One region of the Parendozoicomonas sp. 2304DJ65-17 genome, then DNA from elsewhere that is predicted to be linked to it. Evidence: predicted binding sites of a transcription regulator. Region 1 holds the regulator's gene; each other region holds the start of a gene.
What was found. Region 1 encodes PhoB, which activates phosphate uptake and scavenging genes when phosphate is short. Its sites were predicted from a motif close to TGTCATANNNNTGTCANA; they were not measured.
Positions count from the first base shown of each region.

Region 2: a site for PhoB is predicted at 4,719-4,736, ahead of ACY2RR_RS13335 (sigma-54 dependent transcriptional regulator). Genes of this name have one in related genera too.
Region 3: a site for PhoB is predicted at 5,286-5,303, ahead of ACY2RR_RS19425 (alkaline phosphatase). Genes of this name have one in related genera too.

Region 1 is NZ_JBYVJV010000007.1:217,007-224,883, forward strand. Features, by position in the region: gene ACY2RR_RS17765 (Lrp/AsnC family transcriptional regulator) at 1-250, opposite strand, end outside; gene ACY2RR_RS17770 (L-cysteine desulfidase family protein) at 407-1,690, shown strand; gene ACY2RR_RS17775 (helicase) at 1,762-2,148, opposite strand; gene ACY2RR_RS17780 (HU family DNA-binding protein) at 2,337-2,612, opposite strand; gene ACY2RR_RS17785 (chorismate--pyruvate lyase family protein) at 2,871-3,542, shown strand; gene ubiA (4-hydroxybenzoate octaprenyltransferase) at 3,539-4,420, shown strand; gene ACY2RR_RS17795 (hypothetical protein) at 4,421-5,017, shown strand; gene phoB (phosphate regulon transcriptional regulator PhoB) at 5,123-5,815, shown strand; gene phoR (phosphate regulon sensor histidine kinase PhoR) at 5,886-7,214, shown strand; gene ACY2RR_RS17810 (H-NS histone family protein) at 7,221-7,640, opposite strand; gene ACY2RR_RS17815 (DUF2798 domain-containing protein) at 7,841-7,877, opposite strand, start outside.
Region 2 is NZ_JBYVJV010000004.1:293,993-301,869, forward strand. Features, by position in the region: gene ACY2RR_RS13310 (heparin lyase I family protein) at 1-27, shown strand, start outside; gene ACY2RR_RS13315 (rhodanese-like domain-containing protein) at 42-515, opposite strand; gene ACY2RR_RS13320 (RNA polymerase sigma factor FliA) at 595-1,332, opposite strand; gene ACY2RR_RS13325 (P-loop NTPase) at 1,335-2,147, opposite strand; gene fliO (flagellar biosynthetic protein FliO) at 2,566-3,012, opposite strand; gene ACY2RR_RS13335 (sigma-54 dependent transcriptional regulator) at 2,981-4,438, opposite strand; gene ACY2RR_RS13340 (hypothetical protein) at 4,752-5,318, opposite strand; gene ACY2RR_RS13345 (hypothetical protein) at 5,349-6,518, opposite strand; gene ACY2RR_RS13350 (autotransporter family protein) at 6,596-7,877, opposite strand, start outside.
Region 3 is NZ_JBYVJV010000009.1:103,216-111,092, forward strand. Features, by position in the region: gene ACY2RR_RS19405 (RNA polymerase sigma factor) at 1-478, opposite strand, end outside; gene ACY2RR_RS19410 (DoxX family protein) at 531-1,481, opposite strand; gene ACY2RR_RS19415 (alkaline phosphatase family protein) at 1,711-3,294, shown strand; gene ACY2RR_RS19420 (hypothetical protein) at 3,379-3,543, shown strand; gene ACY2RR_RS19425 (alkaline phosphatase) at 3,621-5,207, opposite strand; gene ACY2RR_RS19430 (substrate-binding periplasmic protein) at 5,465-6,268, shown strand; gene ACY2RR_RS19435 (hypothetical protein) at 6,314-6,673, shown strand; gene ACY2RR_RS19440 (hypothetical protein) at 6,949-7,491, opposite strand; gene ACY2RR_RS19445 (hypothetical protein) at 7,794-7,877, opposite strand, start outside.

The sequences.
Region 1 (7,877 bases):
TGGCGAAGTGTTTCAACCAGTCATCATTATGGTTGCGGGTTTTCAGCTGCACAAAAACTGATAAGGGAAGACCAACTTTATCCTGATCAATCAGCGCCACCCGTTTACGGATATAACCTTCATCTTCCAGTTTATGGACGCGTTTCCAGCACGGGCTTGATGAGAGGCCTGCTTTATCAGCCAAATCGTTAAGAGAGAGAGAAGAATCTTCCTGCAGAGCAGCTAATATTTTCCGATCTTTTTGATCCACGATAAAAACTTTCCACAACAAAAGAAAAAACAACATTTTATTTTTACAATTATGTAATAACACAGCATAAGACGAACAGACTTTTCCACAGGCCCGCCCTTAAACTAACCGTTCTCTCACCTCCTCTCTACCTTACACATTGGGGAACAAAGTAAAATGTGGCGTCCAGAATGGGATGGTTTTGTTGCCATCATCAATGACCGTGTTAAGCCTGCACTGGGATGTACTGAACCGGTGTCGACTGCATTGGCTGCAGCACATGCAACAGAGCTGCTTGGCCGTCAGCCAGAAAAATTGGACATTCTTGTTAGCGGAAACCTGCTGAAAAACGGCATGGGCGTTGGCATTCCCGGTACCAGTGAAGTCGGCCTGCCTATCGCTGCGGCTCTTGGCAGCATTTGCGGCGTTGTTGAAAAAGGTCTGGAAGTTCTGGCTGATGTGAATCCGGAATATGTTCAGTCTGCCCGCCAGATGGTAGACAGCAACCTGGTATCCATTACCATTATTGAAACCAGCTCTGTACTTTACTCAGAAGTACTGGCAACAGCTGGTGAAGATACTGCCCGCGTTATTATCCGTGACGGCCACACAAACGTAACCCTTCAGGAATTGAACGGTAAAGCCATTCAGCCAGCATCTATTCAAGATGCTGGAGCAGGAACTTCTGCTGTTGAGTTCCCGGAATTGTCTATGGAAAGCATCTTTGAGTTTGCAACTCAGGGTGATCTGGACAAACTGCGTTTTATTCTCAAGACCGCAGAAATTAACGGTGCCCTCTCTGTTGAAGGTCTGAAAAACGACTACGGTCTGAAGATTGGTAAAACCTTCAGCAACAACATTGAGAAAGGCTACCTGAGCGAAGATCTGGCCGTTTCCGCCATGATGCGCTCCTCCGCTGCATCTGATGCCCGTATGGACGGTGCGATGCTGCCAGCCATGAGCAACTCCGGCAGTGGTAATCAGGGCATTTCTGCCACCATGCCTGTTGTTGCTGTCGCTGAACGTATTGGCGCTTCTGAGGAGCAGCTGATTCGTGCACTGATTATGAGTCACCTCTCTGCAATTCATATCAAGTCACACCTGAAAACGCTGTCTGCTCTGTGTGGCGCAACCACAGCAGCAACTGGTTCCAGCATGGCTATTGCCTGGCTGCTGGGTGCAGATTTTGAAACTGCCAGCAAAACTGTTTTCAACATGTTCGGTGATGTGACCGGCATGTTCTGTGACGGTGCTAAAACCGGTTGTTCACTGAAAGTTTCCACGTCCGCTGCTGCTGCAGTGAAAGCTGCGCTGATGGCTCTGGATGGTACCCGCATCTCCGGCCATGAAGGCATCATCGAAGATGATCTGGAAAAGACCATCGATAATATTGGCCTGCTGGGCAATCAGGGAATGGAAGAAACCGACACCATGATTCTGAAAATCATGACTGCCAAGTAAGAGTTCCCCAAAATAAAAAGGTGCTCTGACCAAAGAGCACCTTTTTGTATTTTAAATGCCGATTAAAATAATCAGGCGGCCTGTTTTTTCTTTTTCTTCTTTGGCACAACCATCGCAGCAATTCCCTGGAACCACATCAGGCTCATGGGATTACCTTCCACGCGAATAGTTTTATCCTGAATACCCTTCATAAAGGCAAGTTGAGCATTCTTGGCAGTAAGAGCTGCAAAGCCTTCCTGAGATGACTTAAAACGCAGGCAGAATTCAGGGTCTACCGCTGCACCACTTTTGCTGGTCACCTTATTATTCTTCACAGTAAAGCTACGGCACACACCATCATCACTGGAAATTTCAAAGGACATGTCCTTTCCTTCCAGCTTCTTTTGAAACGCAGAATTGTTGGCACTGGCTCGCTTCATAAGAAAGCCCAGGCCTAAAAGCAGCAACCGAAACTTCACAGATACTTCCCCCACTCTGGATAACCAGCAAGCATTCTATAGACAAACCTGCGTCAGGCCAGTGCATTTTTGCCCTGATTGGCAGTTAATAGGGTCAACAGTGGGAAAATAGAAGAATAACAGGGAGGAGTATTAATGTGCTGGCAAGAGGCTATTTGTGAGAGACACGTGCCAGCACAGGGAACAAATTACTTGTTCACAGCTTCTTTCAGGGCCTTACCAGGCTTGAAAGCAACAGTGTTACTGGCAGGAATTTCCATAGCCTCACCGGTCTGTGGGTTTTTACCGGTACGAGCACCACGGGCACGCTGAGTGAAAGAACCGAAACCGATAAGGTTAACTGATTCCTGACGCTCCAGCGCCTGAGTAATTTGTTCGATGATAACTGACAGTGCCTGACCAGCTTTGTCTTTGCTCAGGTCTGTCTGGTCTGCAATAGCAGCAACAAGTTCGGGCTTGCGCATAGCTCCCTCTCGAATCCGTTTTATTTATGATTGTTTTTATTGTTTTCCCTGGAGAGCTCATCCAGAGCTCACAACCGAGAACAGGCAGCACTAACTTAATTAGCATTTTAGGCTGTGTAAGTGCCAGCACTGGAATCAACCTTAAAGCAGCGTTTATTGAAGGGCAATACCATTTATCACCTTATATAGGGCTAAAAACGCCACCCTGAACAAAAAACATACAAAAACCATAAAGATAGCCACAATCGTTGATGTGCAATGTTTTCTAAAAAAGCACGAAAGCGCCACGTACAAATACTTGCGCCAGCGTGCTTTATCCCTCATGCTGCGGCAAAATACGGCTCGGATGCGCTGGAGAAAGTAAGTAACACTATGCCGTCTCGCCCTCTTAATCTGGACAAACAGCATTGGTATGACACGGATACTTTGCCGTGGAGTATTCCTGAACATTGGAAACACTGGCTTCTGGATACAGGATCGCTGACCGCCCGACTCAAAAAAACCTTTCCAGGCACTTTCGAAGTGCAGGTTATGTTCCATGATTGGGACAGACCGACTCTGGATGAGCGAAACTTCCTCTCCATGAACCAGAGGGAGCAAGCCAGCATCCGAGAAGTCACTCTGCTCTGCAACGGAATACCCAAGGTGTTCGCCAGAAGTATTCTGCCCGCTTCAAGCCTGGAGGGGAAAAACCGGCAACTTCTGTTTTTGAAGGATCGCCCCCTTGGTGCATTTCTTTTTTCTCAACCAAACCTTGAGCGCGGCCCTATAGAGCTGACCCGTACAATAAACTCTGCACACGAAGATATTTGGGGGCGCAGGTCTCTTTTCACCCTGAATCACAAACCTCTTGCTGTTTGCGAATACTTTTTACCTGAAGAAGACTTCATGGAAAACGATCAGACTATGGCGGGAGCTCTGCCCGTATGAGCAGCATGCCAACATCTGTATCTACCCGGTTAGAAAATTATATTCAGATCACCCGCTTTGACCGTCCTATCGGTACATTTCTGCTGTTGTGGCCAACACTCTGGGCACTCTGGCTGGCAGCTGATGGCTGGCCGGACTTCGGCCTTTTGATTATCTTTTCCCTGGGCACACTGTTGATGCGTTCCGCAGGGTGTGTGATTAATGATTTTGCTGACCGCAACCTTGATGGTCACGTAAAACGCACCCAAAATCGCCCCATGGCAACAGGCAAGATTTCAGAGAAAGAAGCGCTGCTGCTCTTTTCTGTATTGCTGGGGGCTTCTTTTCTTCTGGTTTTAATGACAAATACCTTAACCATTCAGCTCTCATTTGCCGGTGCTGCTCTGGCGGTTATTTATCCGTTTATGAAGCGGTTTACTAACCTTCCACAATTTGTGCTCGGAGCGGCTTTTGCTTGGGGAATCCCAATGGCCTGGGCTGCACAAACTGAAACGGTTGCTCCTACTGCCTGGCTAATGTTTGCCGGATGTTTGTTGTGGATAGTCGCTTACGATACTCAATACGCAATGGTAGATAGAGACGATGACCTGAAGATTGGTATTAAATCTACCGCCATTCTTTTCGGTAAATATGACAATCTGATCATTCAGGTTTTACAGGGACTCACTCTGGGAATACTGGTTATTACCGGATTGATTACCAGCTCCGGGGTTGCTTACTATCTTGGCCTTGCCGGAATGACTGGAGTGTTTTTCCACCAGCGTCGTATGACCCAGAACCGAGACCGTGACGAGTGCTTCAAGGCCTTTCTTTCAAACCACTGGGCTGGGCTGGCTGTTCTTACCGGCATTATTGTTGATCGCTGCCTAACCGTATAAATGAATCCAGAACTTTCCCGACAGCTGGCACCTTACCTCCCCGATGGTACAGAATCCCTTTGTGTCAGCTGGCTGGTAAATGACAATATTCAGATGCGCATTTCACGCCCTAGAAAAACCAAACTGGGGGACTTCAGACCAGCCACTCGTGGATTACCCCACAGAATCAGTGTGAACTGTAACCTTGAACCGGTGCAGTTTCTTATTACTTTCGCCCATGAGGTTGCCCATGTGCATACCTGGAACCAATACGGAAGAAAGGTGGCTCCTCATGGTGAAGAATGGAAAGCCAACTATCGCCAAAAGCTTCATGAACTTCTTGCGTTGGAGGTTTTGGATGAGCAAACAACACACGTCCTTCAGAAGCACAGCATCAACCCTAGAGCCAGCAGCGGTCACGACAACCATCTACAGTCTCTAAAAAAACCGGTGAATGGTAAAACCCTGAATGATTTATCTCCGGGGGATACCTTTCAGATAGAAAACAAAAAAACCTTCAAAGTTATAAAAAAACTGCGAAAGTACTGGGTTTGCGAGGAGCCTTCCACGAAGCGCCATTACAAAGTTCTTGGTACTCTCCCGGTCGTCCTTAAATGACCATAAAAAATAACTAATTTCGTGCTTATAAGTTTCTGTCATTTAACTGTAACATTGAGGCGTTGTAATTCTCAGGGCAGATCCTAAGGGGGAATCTTCTGAGCCATGACAACAACCAGCAAAATTCTCATAGTCGACGATGAAGCGCCAATCAGAGAGATGATCGTCGTTGCTCTAGAAATGGCTGGTTATCACTGCCTTGAGGCAGAGGATGCCAGAACGGCTCACGCCTTAATCGTGGACCAAAAGCCAGACCTTATTCTTCTGGACTGGATGCTTCCAGGAGTTACCGGCATTGAGCTGGCCCGACGCCTTAAGCGTGATGAGCTGACGTCTGCTACCCCCATCATTATGCTCACCGCAAAAAGCGAAGAAGATAACAAGATTCAGGGGCTGGAAAGTGGTGCAGATGATTACATCACCAAACCTTTCTCCCCACGAGAGCTTGTTGCACGTTTAAAAGCTGTTTTACGCAGAACCGCGACTGCTGGCCAGAGCGAACCTATTGAGGTTCTGGGCGTAATGCTCGACCCAATCAGTCATAGGGTATCCATTGATGGCGCCCCTGCTGAAATGGGACCAACTGAGTACCGCTTACTCCAGTTTTTTATGACTCACCAGGAACGGGCTTACACCAGAAGTCAGTTGCTTGACCATGTGTGGGGGGGTAATGTTTACGTTGAAGAGCGAACAGTTGATGTACACATTCGTCGCCTGCGCAAAGCTCTCGGCAATGATCATGAGAAACTGATCCAAACGGTAAGGGGCACGGGATACCGTTTTTCCATGAAGGTATAACCGGAGTTTTCGGCCAGAGGCCGAGCCGGATACACAATGGATTTGTTGACATAATAAGACCGGATAAAATGTGAACCATAACTGGCAAATTGAAGTTATTAAGCGCCTGGTTCTGATGCTGGGTGCCTGTCTTGGGATTGGACTGTTAACCGGACAAACCCTTCCTATTATCTTGATCGGCTGCGGAGCCTATCTTGTCTGGACTCTGAAAAATGTTTTTCAGCTGATTAGCTGGCTGGAGATTTCCTCCTCGTCCTCTGAACTTATAGAGCCTCCCAACGGCCATGGCCTTTGGGGAGAAATGTTCGACGGCATGTACCGCCTGATGCGTAAACAGGAACGTGCACGCAACCGACTTAAAGCAGTTATTAATCGTTTCCAGCAATCCACAACTGCTCTTAAAGATGCGGTTGTTCTTACGAATGACCAGGGCCAGATCGAATGGTGGAACCCAGCAGCCGAGCATATTCTCGGTCTACGTAATCCTGATGATGTAGGTCAGCAGATTACCAACCTGATTCGACACCCGCGCTTTGCACGTTATTTTGAAAGTGAGTCCTATCAGGAACCATTAATGCTCCCTTCTCCGGTTTCTGCCGAGAAGAGGCTGCTCTACTCCATCACAATTTATGGTCCAAACAATCGCCTTCTGGTTGTGCGGGATAACACCCGGGTATTCCAGCTTGAGCAAATGACAAAAGACTTTGTTGCCAATGTTTCTCATGAACTGAGAACACCGTTAACTGTGATTTCAGGTTATGTGGAAACACTTTCCGACAGTCTTGTTTTAATGCCTGAACCACCTCCTCCAATGCTGCCTAAAGCTCTTGGCCAAATGCAGAGTCAATCAGACCGAATGGCAAATATCATTGAGGACTTGTTGATTCTTTCAAAACTGGAAACAGCCGATAGTCTGCAGGATCTCACTCCTATACCTGTTGCTGAACTATTGGATGATATTGCAAAAGATGCACGATCCTTTAGCGGAGAAAGAGGTCATACGATTGAGGTGTCCTGTAAATCAGGAACTGAAATACTGGGCAACGAGAAAGAACTTCGCAGCGCTATTTCAAATCTTGTATTTAACGCCGTTAAATACACGCCGAATGGTGGTTCTATTAAGTTGAAGTGGGTTGTTGAGCTTAATACTGGCTACCTGTCAATCAAGGACAACGGCATCGGTATTGAGCCTCAACATATTCCCCGCCTGACAGAACGCTTTTACAGAATAGACAAGAGCAGACACGCATCAACCGGAGGCTCAGGACTCGGCCTCGCAATAGTTAAACATGTGCTGCTCAGACACGATGCAACGCTAATGGTAAAAAGCAGACCAGGAAGAGGAAGCAGTTTTACCTGTCACTTTCCTCAAAGTCGCTTAGTAAGAAAGGCTGCTTAATAAGACTCAGCGCGATTCGATGATGCAATCCGACCTTTCTTTGCCGGTGCGCTGCAGATAATCCTGAAAGATTTTAGGAGCTCGGCCAGTCAGTGAACCTTCCCACTGATGGACACTGCCATCACCATCCTGATATTCAAACAGGAAACGTTTGATATTGCGTTTTTTCTTTTCGCCAGGCATCGTCTGACCGAAATCTTCAAGGGAAACACCACGCTCTTCCATAAGTTTACGAATAGCATCAATGCTGTTCTTCTTTTCTTGAAGCTTCTCTTTTTCTGCACTGACAGCTTCGCGTTTTTCTTCCAAAACATCCTGTAATCTGGAAACGATTCTTTCCAGATCTTCAACGTGCACATCCCGGAACAACCCGCGCATACGGGTTTTGCTGCTCAAGCGGTGCATCACTTCCTCGAATATATTCACGAATCAGACCCTCGCTTTGACACAATAAAGGCGATTGAAAAATAGGTAATAGATTCCAGACTGACAACTGCAAATCATTTTATTTTCAGATTTTAAAAACAGGAATGGATAAGGCCATATTCCCATTTTTAATAACCATAATATATTCTGCAGTGCGACTGCGCCTTTCATTGTTGCAGCAGTGTTTATTGAAAGGATGGCTAGATTGCTTTTTCCGGGCAAACCATTGCAGCCAGT
Region 2 (7,877 bases), on a different contig from region 1:
GCGACTGTTATCATCGAGCAGAAATAACGAAACACGAACTCTTATCTGGGAGCGGACTGCATAATCGCTGCTTCCAGTGCACTGCTTTTTTGGGCTTTGGCTACCGGAAGATCAGTTGCCAGCCAGGAAAAGTAACCATCCCGATAAAAGTAAACGTTCTCATACCCCCAGGATGCTGCCATATAGGTGGCCAACGCGCCACGCATGGTATGAGGGCCATTACTGTAAATCACTACCGGGTGATCTTTCTTGATAAAGCCGGGGTGCCGAAGCAAGCCAAAGGTTGAACGCAAATCAAAGTGATGCGCTCCCTGGATGTGCCCCCACTGCCACTTCTGCCGGTTACGAACATCTATAAAGGTGGCACCACTGCGAAAGAGCTCCTGAGCCTGAGTCGTGGTAATAGTTTCAGCCCCATTGATTGATTCTGGTGCTTCTTTGGCATTAACAACTCCTGCCAAACCAAGCCACGAAACAAGAACCCCAAACACCGCCCAGGTATTTCTATACGACATTGCAACCTCCCTGTTACATGTCACGACTTTCAGAACATCTTTCCCAGCATCTGAGTTGTAACAACCTGAAAACCGGAAATCATTTCCAGTTTTGCAGGCGTCCACGCAACCGTAATGCAGCCTGACTATGAATCTGGCTGACCCGGGATTCACTCACTCCCAGCAGTTTGCCAATTTCTTTCAGGTTCAGTTCTTTATCGTAGTACAGGGTAAGCACAAGCTGCTCTCTTTCTGGTAAAGACTTGATGGCATTCATCAGAGCATTGCGGAATTTCTCATCGTACAAATCAGCATCTGGCGTACAACCATCACCCGGGCGCTGAAAACGGGACTCTTCGCTGTCGAACATATCTTCAAAGCTGAACAATCGGCAGCCTTTCAGGTCTTTAACCATGTTGAAGTAATCATCGAGAGATACATCCAGTTCTGCAGCCACTTCCGCATCACGGGCATCTCTACCCACACGGGCCTCAACAATTTGTGTGGCCTCACTCACCCGACGGGAGTTTCTGTAAACGGATCGGGGGCCCCAGTCACCACGGCGAATTTCATCCAGCATGGCGCCACGAATACGAATACCGGCGAAGGTTTCAAAACTTGCGCCCTTTTCCGCATCATATTTTCCGGCGGCTTCCAGCAAACCAACCATGCCAGCCTGTACAAGGTCATCAACCTGAACACTGGCGGGCATTCTGGCAGACAAATGTCGTGCAATCCGTTTCACCAGATTGGCATGTTTCTCAACGATTTCGACCTGATAAAGATGTTTACGATTGCTTTCATCATTATCACTGGCATTGTGAACAAGCGCTTCCATGCTTACATGCCCCCTGCATTAACAGTCTGTTCAAGGAAAAAGGTCATACCACCAGCAACCGGGCTGCTGATGCGTCGACGATCCAGTGTTTCCGCCAGCATTTGCAGTGCTCTGGCAGTACGGGATTCCGGGCGGGTTTCCAGAATGGTCTGGAAGTTCTGACAACACTTCGCCACATCTTGATCAAACGGCACCTGTCCACAGTGACGAAGAACAAGGTCCTGTTCAAAATCCAGACGTTGCTGAAGAGTTTCAACGAGAGTGTGACCTTCACGCTGACGGCGGGTCATATTTGTGAGAATGCCGAACTGCTGAATTCCACAATGTCCGCGCAATGCTTTTATATAATCAGCGGTATCTGCCTGTGACAGAGGGTCAGGAGTCATAACCACCAGCAGCTCACCGGCAGCCTGAATCAATTGCAAATCATTCGCGGACAAGCCACCGGCTGTATCGATCAGCAGGTAGTCAACATCACCGGCCAGAACATCAATGGCATTAATCAGCCCAGAAAGACGACCATGACAAAGTGCTGCCATATCAGGCTCACTTCGGCTTCCGGGAATAATCCGAACACCACCAGGGCCTTCAATCAGGGTTTCAGTAATGTCGCACCGGCCAGCCAGCACATCAGCGACAGACTTTTCCGGTTGAACGCCAGCCAGCAGTTCAATATTGGCGAGGCCAAAGTCGGCATCCAGAATAACGACCCTACGCCCCATCCGGGACAGCGCCTCGGCAAGGTTCAGGGTTAGAAAGCTCTTCCCTGAGCCTCCCTTCCCACTGGCAATAGCAATTACTCTTGCGGGTTTCACATCCATAGTCCTTTACGGTCCGCTCTATTGTTGGATCTTTGCGCCATCCTTGGCGCGCATACCCTAGGTATTGCAGCGACCGTGCCAACTTGGACCTTTCTGTTAAAAATTCATCACAAAACCATAACCAACTGTTTTATAAGAAAAATAACAAAGATAAATAAATCCGCTGTCGTACAGCATAGGGAGACTATCTTTCGATTTTCTCTGTTTTTTGACATGTCAAACTGGCGTCGCCAGATTCCTGCCGAACAGAACTTTTCCAACAGTAGAAAAACGTCAGATGCCCGTCATAAAGAGACAAGAAAAAGAGAAATGAAAAATGTTTTTTTCAAGAATACGACAGGGTAAATACAAAATATCCAGTATGGCAATTCAGCCACACTGGATATTGTTCAGGAAAGACTTTCAGAGAGGATCAGGAACGTTTCAGAAGATCACGAAATTTTTGCGCGCTGTCAGGTTTAACCTCTGGATCGGGCAACAGCTTGTCGTAATCTCCCAAGAGAGTAATTCGACCGGAAGAAACACCCAACAACAATTCACGCTCTCCAGCCTGAACCACCACTACTCGATCTCTTCCCCCCAGAGAAAGAACAGCTTTGGTTTTTAAACCCACCTGACCAGTAGCTAATTCTGGCCGCCAGCGCTTAACCCACCAAGCCAAGCCAAACATAAGGCAGATAACAAACACAAAGGTAAACAGCATCTTCAACAGTTCCATCATGCCAAGCTCGGCATCAGGTTCTGGTGAAGCCACCTGTTCAGCTATCTGGGAGGTGGCTTCCGGCTCTCCTCCCAAGGCGAGAGAAGAACCGAAAATCAAAAGACTCTTAAGGAGAAGAGGTATTATCTGCCTGCTCATAGCGGTTCAGACCATACTTGCGCATTTTTTCCACCAGAGTGGTCCGGCGAACCTGAAGTTTATCCGCTGCACGGGCAACAACATTACTGCAGTCATCCAGAGCCTGACGGATCAACTTACGTTCAAGATCTGAAAGAAACTCTTTCAGATTCAGCCCGTTCACCGGCAATACCGCCAGTTCATCCAACCCACCCATACCTGAAGGCTGAATTGTGGTTGGAAACATTTCCGCAACACCCGATTCCTGAGCCGCCTCACTGGACGCTTTGCGGAAACGTCCTGGTAACTCTTCCAACCCAATAACCCCCATGGGGTACATAATGGCCAGACGTTCCACTAAGTTTGCCAGCTCCCGAACATTCCCCGGCCACTCATAACGACAGAGAGACAAGATAGCAGCTGAGCTGAAACGTACAGAACCACGCTGTTCACGTTCCATGCGGTTAATCAGATCATTCAGGATCAGCGGTACATCTTCTGAACGCTGGCGGAGAGATGGAGTTTCGATGGGGAAAACATTCAAACGGTAATACAGGTCTTCACGGAACTTCCCTTCAGCCACCATTTTTTCCAGGTCATTATGAGTGGCAGCAATAATGCGAACATCTGCATCAATAGAAGCCGTTCCACCAACCCGCTCATACTTCTTTTCTTGCAGGACTCTCAGCAGCTTCACCTGCATGGATAATGGCATATCACCAATTTCATCCAGAAACAGCGTACCGCCCTCAGCCAGTTCAAAGCGGCCTTTGCGAGTTGCGATAGCTCCAGTGAAAGCGCCCTTTTCGTGACCAAACAGTTCACTTTCCAGCAAATCGGGAGGAATAGCACCGCAATTCACCGGTACAAATGGTTCATCTTTACGGTTCGAATGCTCGTGAAGATTACAAGCCACCACTTCTTTCCCGGTACCAGACTCGCCAGTGATAAGAACATTCACGTCCTTATCCATAACCTGAGCCATCAAAGCTCGCACCTGACGAATTGCTCTGCTATTGCCTACAAGGTTCCGGAACAGTTGAGCATCATGATGTCCGGCCAGAATCTGGCCCTGACGACAGTGAATTCTATAGACCTGAACCAGATGCAGAGCATCAACAATCTGACTGTAGGTGAGAGGATGCTCCAGCTCACCAACAACCTGGCGGCGCAGGCTTCCCTGCAGGCCAACGCGACTGAATGCTCCATTAATCAGAATGGGCAGTGCAGGACAGTGTCGATTCAACTGTTTAAGAATATCGAGGGTACGGGGAGAACGCCCAACAATCACCGCCAGGCAGTCTTCTGGCGCAATTGTTATGCGGGTTTCCCAACCACCGGCTCCGGAGAGCACGATGTCGTGTCCAAGAAATTCGAGTATTGTACGAAGTTGCTGTCTCTGGTGTTGATCATCCTCAATCACCAGAATACGGCTTGAATCACCCATATTGCCAACCATCCGTGTTTAGCAATCACTCTTTCGGGTCAAACAGCTGCACGAGAAGAGATCGGAGAAGACGAAAACGTCTGTAACAGACGTATTACTTACCAGTTAAGGCATAAGCTTTTGGTTCGTCAAACCCTAGCCGGAGCTTCTCGAAAAAGAAGGCAATTTACTGATTTCAGACAAAAAAAACCGCCGGGGGAATGGCGGTTGAATAAGAGCAGAAACTGTCAAAACAGCTTTTGTGTCATAACTGACCACAAGTCTTAATTTACAGGCTTTGTATTACAGAACCATGACAGGGCTTAAAACGTTATCACTGATAATATCCTTCATCAGTTTCGTCATATCCCCCATCATAATCCTCCAAATATTCCTCACCATCATCTTCTTCTAGCTCATACTCCTCAAGATACTCTTCTTCACCATACTCCGGCTCTTCTTCATTTTCTTCGTATTCATCAGTGAATTCGCTGTAGCTGTCCATATCATCGTCATAAAGATCCTGCTGATACTCTTCATCGATTTCTTCACCGACTTCATCAGCATCGTCAGGTTTCTTTTTTTTATCTTTCCTGCGCGAAGGTGCCCCCTCACCACCTTCGTCTGTGGGATCATTATTTAAATCATCAGGAGTTTCGCCGTAGGGGTCGTAATTGATTTCCTCTTCTTCCTCATCGAAACTCTGAACTTCATCCATATCATCCCAGGTTTGATCGAGATCGACTTCTTCATCATCTACATAACCATCATCCCACTCATCTACATATTCCTGCTCATACTCTTCAGGCTCATTAGCATCGTCTTCCCCCAGTGCCAGGATATAGGGCACAACTATCACCGCCCCAATAAGCACGAGCAGGATGGCGAGTACCTTTTTCATCTCTCAACTCCCTTTGAGAACATCAGTACCTTAGATTTCATCATGGATCGGTTGTTTTTTCTGAACGGAGATGACGAGTTCATTCCCTGTAAGCCGGACAATATCCACACTGAATCTTTCATCTGTGTAAAAAGAGATATTCAGGGTTTCGAGATTCATCTTTTTCACAGCAATTAACTGAATTTCTTTTTTTTCGGGTATACGCACATTTTTCAAATCCAGATAAAAATGAGTATGCCCTTTAAACTCTACCCGCCCCGATGACTGAATTACGGGTACAGAAGCATCTGATATATGATTTTCATTTACCTCTACGTTGAGCTTAACATCTTCACCAAATATCAAATCACCGTTCAACATGTTAATACCTGTTGTCACTAACGCAGTTTCCGCAGAAACATTGACAGCAGAGCGAGGCTGAGATGACGAGAGTTCAACACTGCCACTCCAGTGAATTTCATTACCGGTCGTTCTCTCTTCTGGTGTCCCCATACTGTTGATTGACAGATTTTCCACTCCCCGCAGATTGCCAATAAAACTGGCATTCTCTTCTAGAGCAACAAAGTCCCTGTCCTCATCGTCCATTACCAGAATATCGCCATAAACATTACCTGTATTGGTAAATTCAAAACGACCTTCTGAGCCCACATTAAATGCAACGCGCCCCTCGATAAGCCCTGAATTTTTCCAGCGGAACTTCATAGCAAAACTTTCATAAAAGGGGTCTCGCTTATAAACCCGGATGGCCGTTCCATTATTTGGCTTTGCTGAAATCTGTCCCTCATTTTCCAGAATCACCACTCCCACACCAGAAAGCAGCTGCAAAGCGACAGTGCTTTGCTCCGCTTCTGCTGAAGTAGAAATAATGCCATCCTGCTGATTAACAATACTCCAGGATGACTCCGGCTCTACCGCTAAAGCAGCAATAGCTTCACCAGAATAAATTTTTCCGCTGTTTGAAAATTTGCAGGGAATAGGAAACCAACGCATCCAGCAGTTATTTGTGAGAGGTGACCAAATACTGTATGAACTGTTGGTTAAAATAACCGCTCCATTTTGCCCAGCCCTGCCGGTAATAGATTCAAGATACTCCAATCCTTCAGAATCAACTCGCAGAGGATTATTGGCTTTAGCAAACTGCATGCTGAACATGCAGAAACAGAGGGTTACCCAGAAAGACAAGCGCTGAAGTGAACACATAACTCTCATTCCTTTCTGATTCGATCAAAAGTTAAGAGCGACCGAAGCCGCTCTTGATCAAACGAAAGAGGGGGGGATTAGAAGCTATAGTCGACCCGGGCATACACAGAGTCGGAGTGATAACCACTTCTCCAGTTACGCTCATAACCTGTTGAAAACTCGAACCGGTCATCACGATTCCATGTCACCCCAGCTGTGGCATTCCAAGTTGTTTTTTCTGGGGTTACACCTTCGGCAACAAAGCTGTCTCCACCGACAACAAACCTGGAATTCACTTCTACAGGGTCTGCGCTAAAGTCATGCCACGCCATAACTTTAACTTCCGGAGTAAAGTACCCGTACTTAGTATTGAAAACCCGACTTATACCTGCACCAGCACCCAATTCATTAACTTTGTATTTTTGTTTCTCCGTTCTGAGAGCCGCAGCAGAACCCTTCTCATCGTAGGCATCAACGGTAAAGTGGCTGTAGTGATAACCAAGCATGGGAGACAATTCCCAGTCCCCAATATCCATAGAATGGCGAAGAATAGCCTTAATACCTATCTGCTTTGAATCAAACTCTGACTTGGCTGGGTTCAGATCAGAACCAGTGATATCGAACACCCGCTTTCGTTCGTTTTTGTTGATGCCATAGTTCAGAAGCACATCCAGAGAAAGTGCATCTGCTAACTGCCAGCGCCCGTACAGAGTTGCCAAATAGCTATCAATACTGGTTTCGTCTTCAACATCATTCTTATTGATATCGCTCGTGGCATAAGACGCGGCGAAACCAATGGTGCCCAGATCCATAACATCAACATCAAGACCCATAGTGAAGCCATTCAAACGACTGTGATATCCGCGGATCGTGCTGCTGTGATGCCTGCGATCATCTTGATGAGCCTCATTATGTAACGCTTGCATCCAAAATGAATGAGGCTTTATATCATCACCGGTATTAACGCCCACCTTGCTGTCCATCCGGCTCACCATAGCCTTATTGGAAACGGTGACAACATTCAGCCCAGCCTCAACAGAGGAGCGGTTCAAAGCAGGAAGAAGCTCGGCAGCCAAACGTGCAGCAGCTTCGGGAGTGTATTGGCGGAAAAAGTTATCGCGAAGCTTTTCACCTTGTTCTCTGGTCGCTCCAGTACCCTGTGAGGCAGTACCAGCTGCGTCAAAGCCACTTCCGTAAGCCCGCCTCTCACTGCCATTGGCTCCCCCTGTTCCGGCAACATCTTCAGGCTCTCTATCCGGGATCAACTCTACTGTGGCAACAAGCTGATTGCCGGATGTAGAGGTTTTTGTCACGGTGTAAAGATCCATGACTTCGAGTGTTGCATTAGTCCCACCAATGCCAGCGGTATCCTGGAGAAGG
Region 3 (7,877 bases), on a different contig from region 1:
CCTGCTTCTGGTCTTCTGTTTCCAACGTTGAGAGTTGCTTTCTAAGCCGTTTTTTCAAACGGTGTACCTGCGACAGGAGTGTTCCTTTTGGAATATTCTTTAACTCTGAGATTTCCTGAAATGTATATTCTTCAACCGCCCAAAGATAGAGCAGTTCTCTTTCTTCAGGCGATAACAGCATCATAATCTGCTCAACATCCTGCTGCTGAATCAGAATATCCGAAAGTGTTGGCAGCGATGTTTCCTGATAATCCTGCTGTATTTGATCACTAACAACCAGATGCAACCGGTTTTTGCGCAACTGATCGTACCAGCTGTTACGAATACTACGCATAAGATAAAACTTTACAGACTCTGCTGAAACAGCCTGACCCAGATAGTTTTCCAGCGCCTTCTGCAGCAGGTCGTAGGCATTATCGCGATCCCCCGTGAGAGTGAAGGCATAACGATATAGTGTGTTCAGCAGTGCTTTATCCACTCGGGAATCCCGGTTGTTTGTTATCTTTATGACCGCTTTATGAAATGTATTGTTATTGAGCTGTACGCTTCGATGAGTAACCTGAAAACATTACCTGCCTGATGTAATTACGGCACCGGGTAAACAGATCGTGCAGAGTAAACGCATATCCGCCACCCAGAATCGCAAGAACAATTCCAGCACTGCCCAAAGCGAATTCCCGTTTAAAGCTGTTCAGGTTACCAATCAGGTTTTTATCCATATTCAGCTTATGGATCATGTACCAAACCATAATGCCAGCTGAAACAGCACCAAACACTCTCACAACTTTCGGGCTGCCAAATATCAGAGCAAGACCTGTTATTGCCAGTAGCCACTGTGCTGCGGCAAAACTTGGAACTTTGGGAAAGTGTCCAAAGAAACCGCCAACAACAAACATGGCACCGAGAGAGAAGCGCAGCAATAACCCCATGTGCGACCAGTTTATACTGGGTTTGTGTTTTATTATTCTTCCATCCAGGCTGGCAGCACCTGCCCCAAGATTAAATAAAACAAACATCATACCTGAGAGTGCAATATCCCGAATTTGCACAAAGATTGCTGGAGATGTGTAGGTTTTTACATCAATGCCAACACCAGGAACAGTATGAACAGGTAAAGACACGACAAAACTCCACAACAGAAAGCCGTAGAATAAAGCCAGAGGCCTGACCAAAAGCCCGACAATTAGCGCAATTCCCGAAAACAGTTCAAACGCAGAAAGAGTGGTAAGAAATCCGGACGGCGTGAGCACAGAGCCTTCAAAAAACAAATAATCCTGGAACAGAGAATTAATATACCCGGTTGTTCCCATGTAATTCGCAACCATTCCATCGTGGGTTTCAGGGTTGAGAAGCAGCCCAAGCTTGGACCACCCTCCAATAAAAAAAACCAGCCCAAGGCCAATACGCAGTATCATTGCCGTTATCTGGTAATGCGCATGAGAAAGCATTTGTGGTGAAGATAAGGTTTCTGCCTGGGTCATTCTCTATTCCTTAGTTCCGGTAAGTTCTTGCTGATAGACGAAGCAGACAGGCATTTGATTGCAGGTTGTTTGTAATTAAATTTATATTTTCCTGAAGATTTGCTGAAACAACGTATTACTCGTAGATAAATGCTCCTTATGAACCATACCTTATTGTTGACACTCCAATTTCCCTGACACATCTTCATTCAGTAATTACAAATAAAACACACAGGGAAAAGGTCAGAGCATGGATAGCAATAATCCAATGAAAAAGAACATCAAAAAGATTGTCTACGTGATGTTCGAAAACAGGTCATTCGATAACGTGCTTGGCTGGCTATACGATGGGAACCCCAATCCTGATGTGAACAATATCCCCGCAAACACGGATATTCCCTTTCATGGCCTGACATCTGAATTAAAAAACATTTTTGCTCAACCTGTTGAGTACCGCATTGAGCGATGGAATAACGGTAAAAAATCGATTGTGAGAGGAGTGGAAAAGAATCACTTCCCTACCTGCACTCCCATTATTGATCCTGAAGAAACCTTCAGTAATATCACCCAGCAACTGTATGGCACTGCCCCTGTCTGCGCATCCACACCGCCATCAATGGATGGCTTTCTGCAGAACTATTACGATAGTCGGGCTGGATACGTAAATGTGGAACTGGAAATTCTTGATACTTACGACAATACCCAGCTACCCATTCTGAATACCCTTGCCAAATCATACGGTGTATCTGATGAGTGGTTCTGCTCCATCCCGTCTCAAACATCCATAAACAGGGCATTTTCTATCTGTGGTAATTCAGTGGGTTTGCCTGAAAAAAATTCTAAAAAAACCATGGCGATGGTGAACAACCATTACTGGAACCATGAGTTCCTGCCTGCGCAATTCACTGGTAAAACAATCTGGCAAGTGTTGTCTGAAAATGGTTATAACACTGAAGATGACTGGAAGGTGTATTACTCCTGCCCCTATCTCCACGGTACGTTCGGTTATAAGCACAGCTACAGCTGGTATATGTTCCAGGGTTTACAGGAACAGCTTGCAAAACCTGAATCCAAAAACCAGTACCTGAATATTGACCAGTTTTATGAAGACGCCAAAGCTGGAAACTTACCCCGTTTCTCTTACATAGAACCCAAGTATTCGATGGACCTGGTTGGGGATCTGGGTATTGCAGGCAATGATTACCATCCACCGGGCAGTGTGGTTGAAGGTGAACAGTTTTTGAAACAGCTTTATGAAGCCGTGAGTCAATCACCGGACTGGGAAGAGACTCTGTTCATTGTGGCCTGGGATGAACACGGCGGAACCTTTGATCATATGCCTCCACCTCATACAGCTATTAACCCTGGTGGGGCAGATGAATATGAGTGCGGATTCGAATTTGATCGCTTTGGCATAAGAGTTCCAATGTTATTTATATCTCCATGGGTGACGGAAAACACCGTTATACGCAGCGATAACCCAACAACCCCTTTTGATCACACATCCTGGCTGGCAACGCTGTTGGACTGGTTTGACCTGGAGCCTTCACTCTTGGGCAAACGAACCGCAGTTGCCCCCACATTTGATGCTGTGATCAGTGATCAAAAACGTGAGACGGTCACCCTCCCGAATGTATGGAAGGGGCGTTCCCATGCAACGCTTACTGCTGAGCAGGGAGAAACAGTGGATGTACAAAAGGCAGCTGCGCTGGCTCATGCCATGGCGTTGCAATCACCTGATACAAGTGCTGCAGAGCTGTTAGAAAACTCTTTGAAGAACGCTAAAACCCAGGCTGATATTGTGAACTTTTATAAATCGAAAGCGAAGCTTTGAACAAAAGTGAAGAAATAAACAAAACGGCAACTGCAGACTATATTGATACAGTCACGCAAAACCATATGTATCGTGGAGGGTATTATGTCTGCATTGCCCACTCAGCAAATGGCCAAAACCAGCCAAAACAGTAGCCAACCCGGCTACAAGCACCTGCCGGAGCATTTGCGTTGCAAAATGGTTGATAACAACATGCGCCACCTGCATCTGGCTGTTCTTCTGGGAACAGAGGCTATAAAGCAGCGGTAAGAAAGAAAGGAAAAGTGAGAGCCTTGTCGGCTCTCACTAAGGCTTGTTATCCAAGCCAGTAACACTGGCAGTCTGCTTTACAGTGCGCTCATCAGCTTCTTGCCGATGTCTGTGTGGTGCTGCATACCATCAAACTGATCAACCAGTTTTTCAGGGCCAAACGCCATAACAGAAACAGGCGTGCTGGTGTGTGTACCAGTTCCCCATACTACGTTCTGCTGTTCAGCAAGTTCACGACCCAGAAGGTTCAGGTGGATTTCATCGCCATACACATAGAAAGCGGTGAAGTCTTTGACAACCGGCAGAGTCTTGGCAGCCAGGTATTTGTGCCCTTCTGTAATGTACGGGTTAGGGCCACGCTGGAGAATACGTTCAGCCTGCTTCTCACTGATCTGGAAAGGACCGGTTTCTGCAACGACAGCAGCCAGAGCTTTAGGAGTCTGCTCTGCAGCCGGACGGGCACGGAACTTGTCCATAATGCCGTAGAAGCTGGCAGTCTGGTTGTAGAGGTTATCCAGGATCTGAGGCGCACCAAAGTTGAAGTTAGGCTTGTAGTCACGCTTGCTGAAACCTTTGCCTGGCAGCTTGGTAGCCTTAGGCAGATTGCTGGCAGAGTAGCTGAAGCCAAAAGAACCTGTTTCATGGTCAGCAGTTACAACAACCAGCGTGTCATCACGATCAGCGGCCCATTCGTAAACAGCTTCTACTGCTTCGTCGAACTTCAGCATTTCGTGCAACATAGTTGCCGCATCGTTGTTATGGGCAGCCCAGTCAATCTGACCACCTTCAACCATCAGGAAGAAACCGTCTTTATCCTTTGAAAGAATCTCCAAAGCCTTAACAGTCATCTCTTTCAGAGTTGGCTGTGCACGATCTTTGTCGTTTTTGGTCTTGGAATACTCAATGCCATCCATCATGCCGGAGTATGCAAACAAACCAAGTACTTTACCGTCTTCAGCTTTGTTCATTTCATCCCGGCTGAAGGCCAGCTGGTAACCGGCTTTCTGGGCATCCAACAGCAGGTTTTTGTTGTCCTTACGCTTGGACTTCACCCTTACGTGGCCACCGGTCAGCTCTTTCACCTGCTCGTAGGTCGCACCTTTTTCATTAACAGACTTGGGAATCCAGTAACGAATACCGCCAGAAAGCATAACGTCTGGTCCTACTTTCAGCATTTCTTCAGCAATCTGGTTTTCCATAGAACGATGAGGCTGATGCGCTGCAAAAGACGCAGGTGTGGCGTGAGTCAGGCGAGTGTCTGAAATCAGGCCAGTAGCCTTACCGCGCTTTTTCGCAGCTTCGAGAATAGTTTCTGCCGGATCACCGTTGCGATCCAGGCCAATGGCCTCTGAAGGAGAGAGCTTGCCAGTAGCCAACTGACTTGCGGAGCTGGCGGAATCAACCACCATTGAACCATCCGGATAAGTCATAGACAGGCCAATGGTTCCGGCATTGGCCAAGCGGGTCATGGCCGTGTCTTTGCCCTGATAAATAGAATTGGGTGCCAGCTCAGCATAGCTTTCCAGCATGCTGAGCTGCTGAGGCCCCATACCATCGCCAATCATCAAAATGATGTTGCGAGCTTTGTCAGATTCAGCAAAAGAGCCGGAAGACAGCGTAGTTAACGCCAGTGCAGCAGCACAGAGTTCGCGCTTAAACCTCATAATTATTATTTCCGTTTGCGTTGGTTTAATACATTCCTGTTTCGCACGAAGTATATTGTCATGAAATCGTTTAATTTGTATTACATTTTTGACACATTCCCTACAGATTTTTTTACATTGTCGTTTATCTCTGTACACTGTGATTCGGGAATAAACTATTACTTCCTCGCAGTAACACTCTTTTGGGCAATTAAGCTATTTAATGGCTTTTAGTATCCAAGCTGTAGGGCGTTTGAGGTCATACGGATTGACTCAAGATGCATCCCAGAAAAAATTTAATTATTGCTTCTCTCTGCCTGCTGGCTTCTGTTTACACTTCCACAGCTTCGTCAGCGGCTCGTGAACGTGTCACTCTCTGTAGTGATAAAGGCTACTGGTTTCCCTTCACCCTGATGAAAGATTATCGGGCGGCGGGTGTTTTTATTGACATGATGAATGAGGCTGCCACACGCACAGATCGAAGGGTTTTAATACGGCCAACCAGCTGGTCTCGCTGTCTGCGCCTTGCCAAAGAAGGAAAAGTTGATGGTGTACTTGGCGCCTCCTATAAGGATGAGCGCAATGAATGGATGGAATATCCTCCCACAGCCAGAAAAGGCAAAGGTGGAGAGCACAGCATGAGCCTGGTGGACTACGTGATTGTGACTCCCAAAGAGTTGTCATTTACCTACAACGGCACGCCTTCCACACTTCCCGGGCCAGTGCGAGTTCCACGTTCTTACTCTATTGCAGATGACCTGAAAAAGAATCAGGCCGAAGTTAAAGCCATCTATTCAACTGACCGCAGTGCTCTTGTTGACCTGGTACGGAGAAAAGATGGATCAGCCGCTGTACTGGGCAGCATCGCTAAAGAGTTCCAGAAAAACCCTTTCTTCGCCAATAAATATGATATTCAGAAAAAGACTCTGAAATCTAAAAACTACTATCTGACGTTCTCCCGTAAAAGTGATTTATCACGTGAAACCCGAGAAACACTATGGTCGGCTTTACAAGTGATTCGAGAAGATGAAGACTTGATGGGGCTGTTCTATGAGAAACACCTAAACGAAGAAGAGATTTAATTTTATAAGCCATAGTGATCACAATTAAAGGGAGAGGGGGGGGCCATGCCTGGAGCAATCGTTGGTTTTAACCAAGCGGTAACCAGTATGAATCTGGTTTGCATTGCAGCAAACATCAGAGATGCTCTGCTCGATGGTACCTGTATTATGGTTATAGGTAATGCTCATATCGCAGGAAATGGCAGAAACCCTCCACTTCTGGCTCTGTCTAAGAAATTAACTGACAGAAACGATTATAACCATGTAACACGCTACAGAGTTCCCAAGCAGAGTAATAATCAACGGTATGTGAACATTCACGTTGTTCGCAGTCATCGTATTGTGTTGAACCCCGTTAATACAGTTCCTGCCCCAGTGGTTGGCTTAGGCGGAGTGATTCGCCGCGGCAACAGCATGCACCGGTAAATGAGAGTTGCCCCGAAAGGGGCAGCTTTACTGCAGTTCAAAATGCTTTTACCTGACCAAAGAAGCCGCCCATTTGACAGAAGCATCCATAGATTTGTAACTCGCAAGAAGTAAATATAGGGTCATTGCCATTCAGACTAAGTGACTTTCATTAACTTCCCTATTTAATATCAAAATGGATCCTGTTTTTCTTGATTCGTACAAGAAATCTTTAAGAATATCGGGATATGATTAAGAATGTCTACGGTTAATATTTATTACCAGCACAACCTCATCTATCTAGATAAGTCCATTAAATGATCAGCTTTGAAATTTGGCGTCAGTCTCATTCCTCTATCCAACATTTCAGCAGCATATGGAGAAACACGAAAGCTTTTTATTTTCTCATAGTCCTTAAGTACATACTTTCTAAACATCATATATAGATGCTTGGATTTTCTATTAGTAATATCCAAACCTGCAATTGTTCCATGGAGAATGCATCGATCTTCGTACACACCGCCTGGAGTAAATGTAACTGATGACGGGGTAGTTCGCGCATTCACCGAGTACTTCACTCCCCCACACCTTTGGGAAATTTCTTTGACTGTTAAATCGTCAACACTTTCAAATATGAGAAACGTAGGCAGTTTTTCTATTCGACCATCCAAACTGACACCTATATTCTCGATATCTCTATACGTCTTGTATAGAGCCATTTTGGGGCTATCAAAGAGCCCCGTGCGCACATATTTAGTGGCGCACACGGCTTCGAATCGCTCTAAGCCATTGAACAAATCTTCAGTAGTTGCATAAAACTGGATCTGCTTAGCTGGCAATACCTGACTCCTAGCTTCTTTTGTAATTTGAATATATGTGAACCTTGATCTGGAACTCTTATTCCTAGAGTTCTAGATCATGAGTCGTCATAATTCATATTATAAGAACGTATTATGCGACTGGTGGATATAAAAATAACTAAATTGTCCGTCACTTCCCACCATAAAGTGCTGCTTTTGAAATTCGCCGAGTCTATTCATGTGGAATAAGGAGCCCATCCCTGAGAGGTAAAAGAAGGGAGCAACCTGTTAACTGCTTCCCCGAAAAATCTTAAGGCTGTCAAAGGTTTGAGCATTTGACGCTATCGAGATGGTATGTCCAATCTCTGCAAAAGCTCCATAAGCTGATCAACTTTTTCTCTCTCAAAAGGGCGAACTAAGTCGTA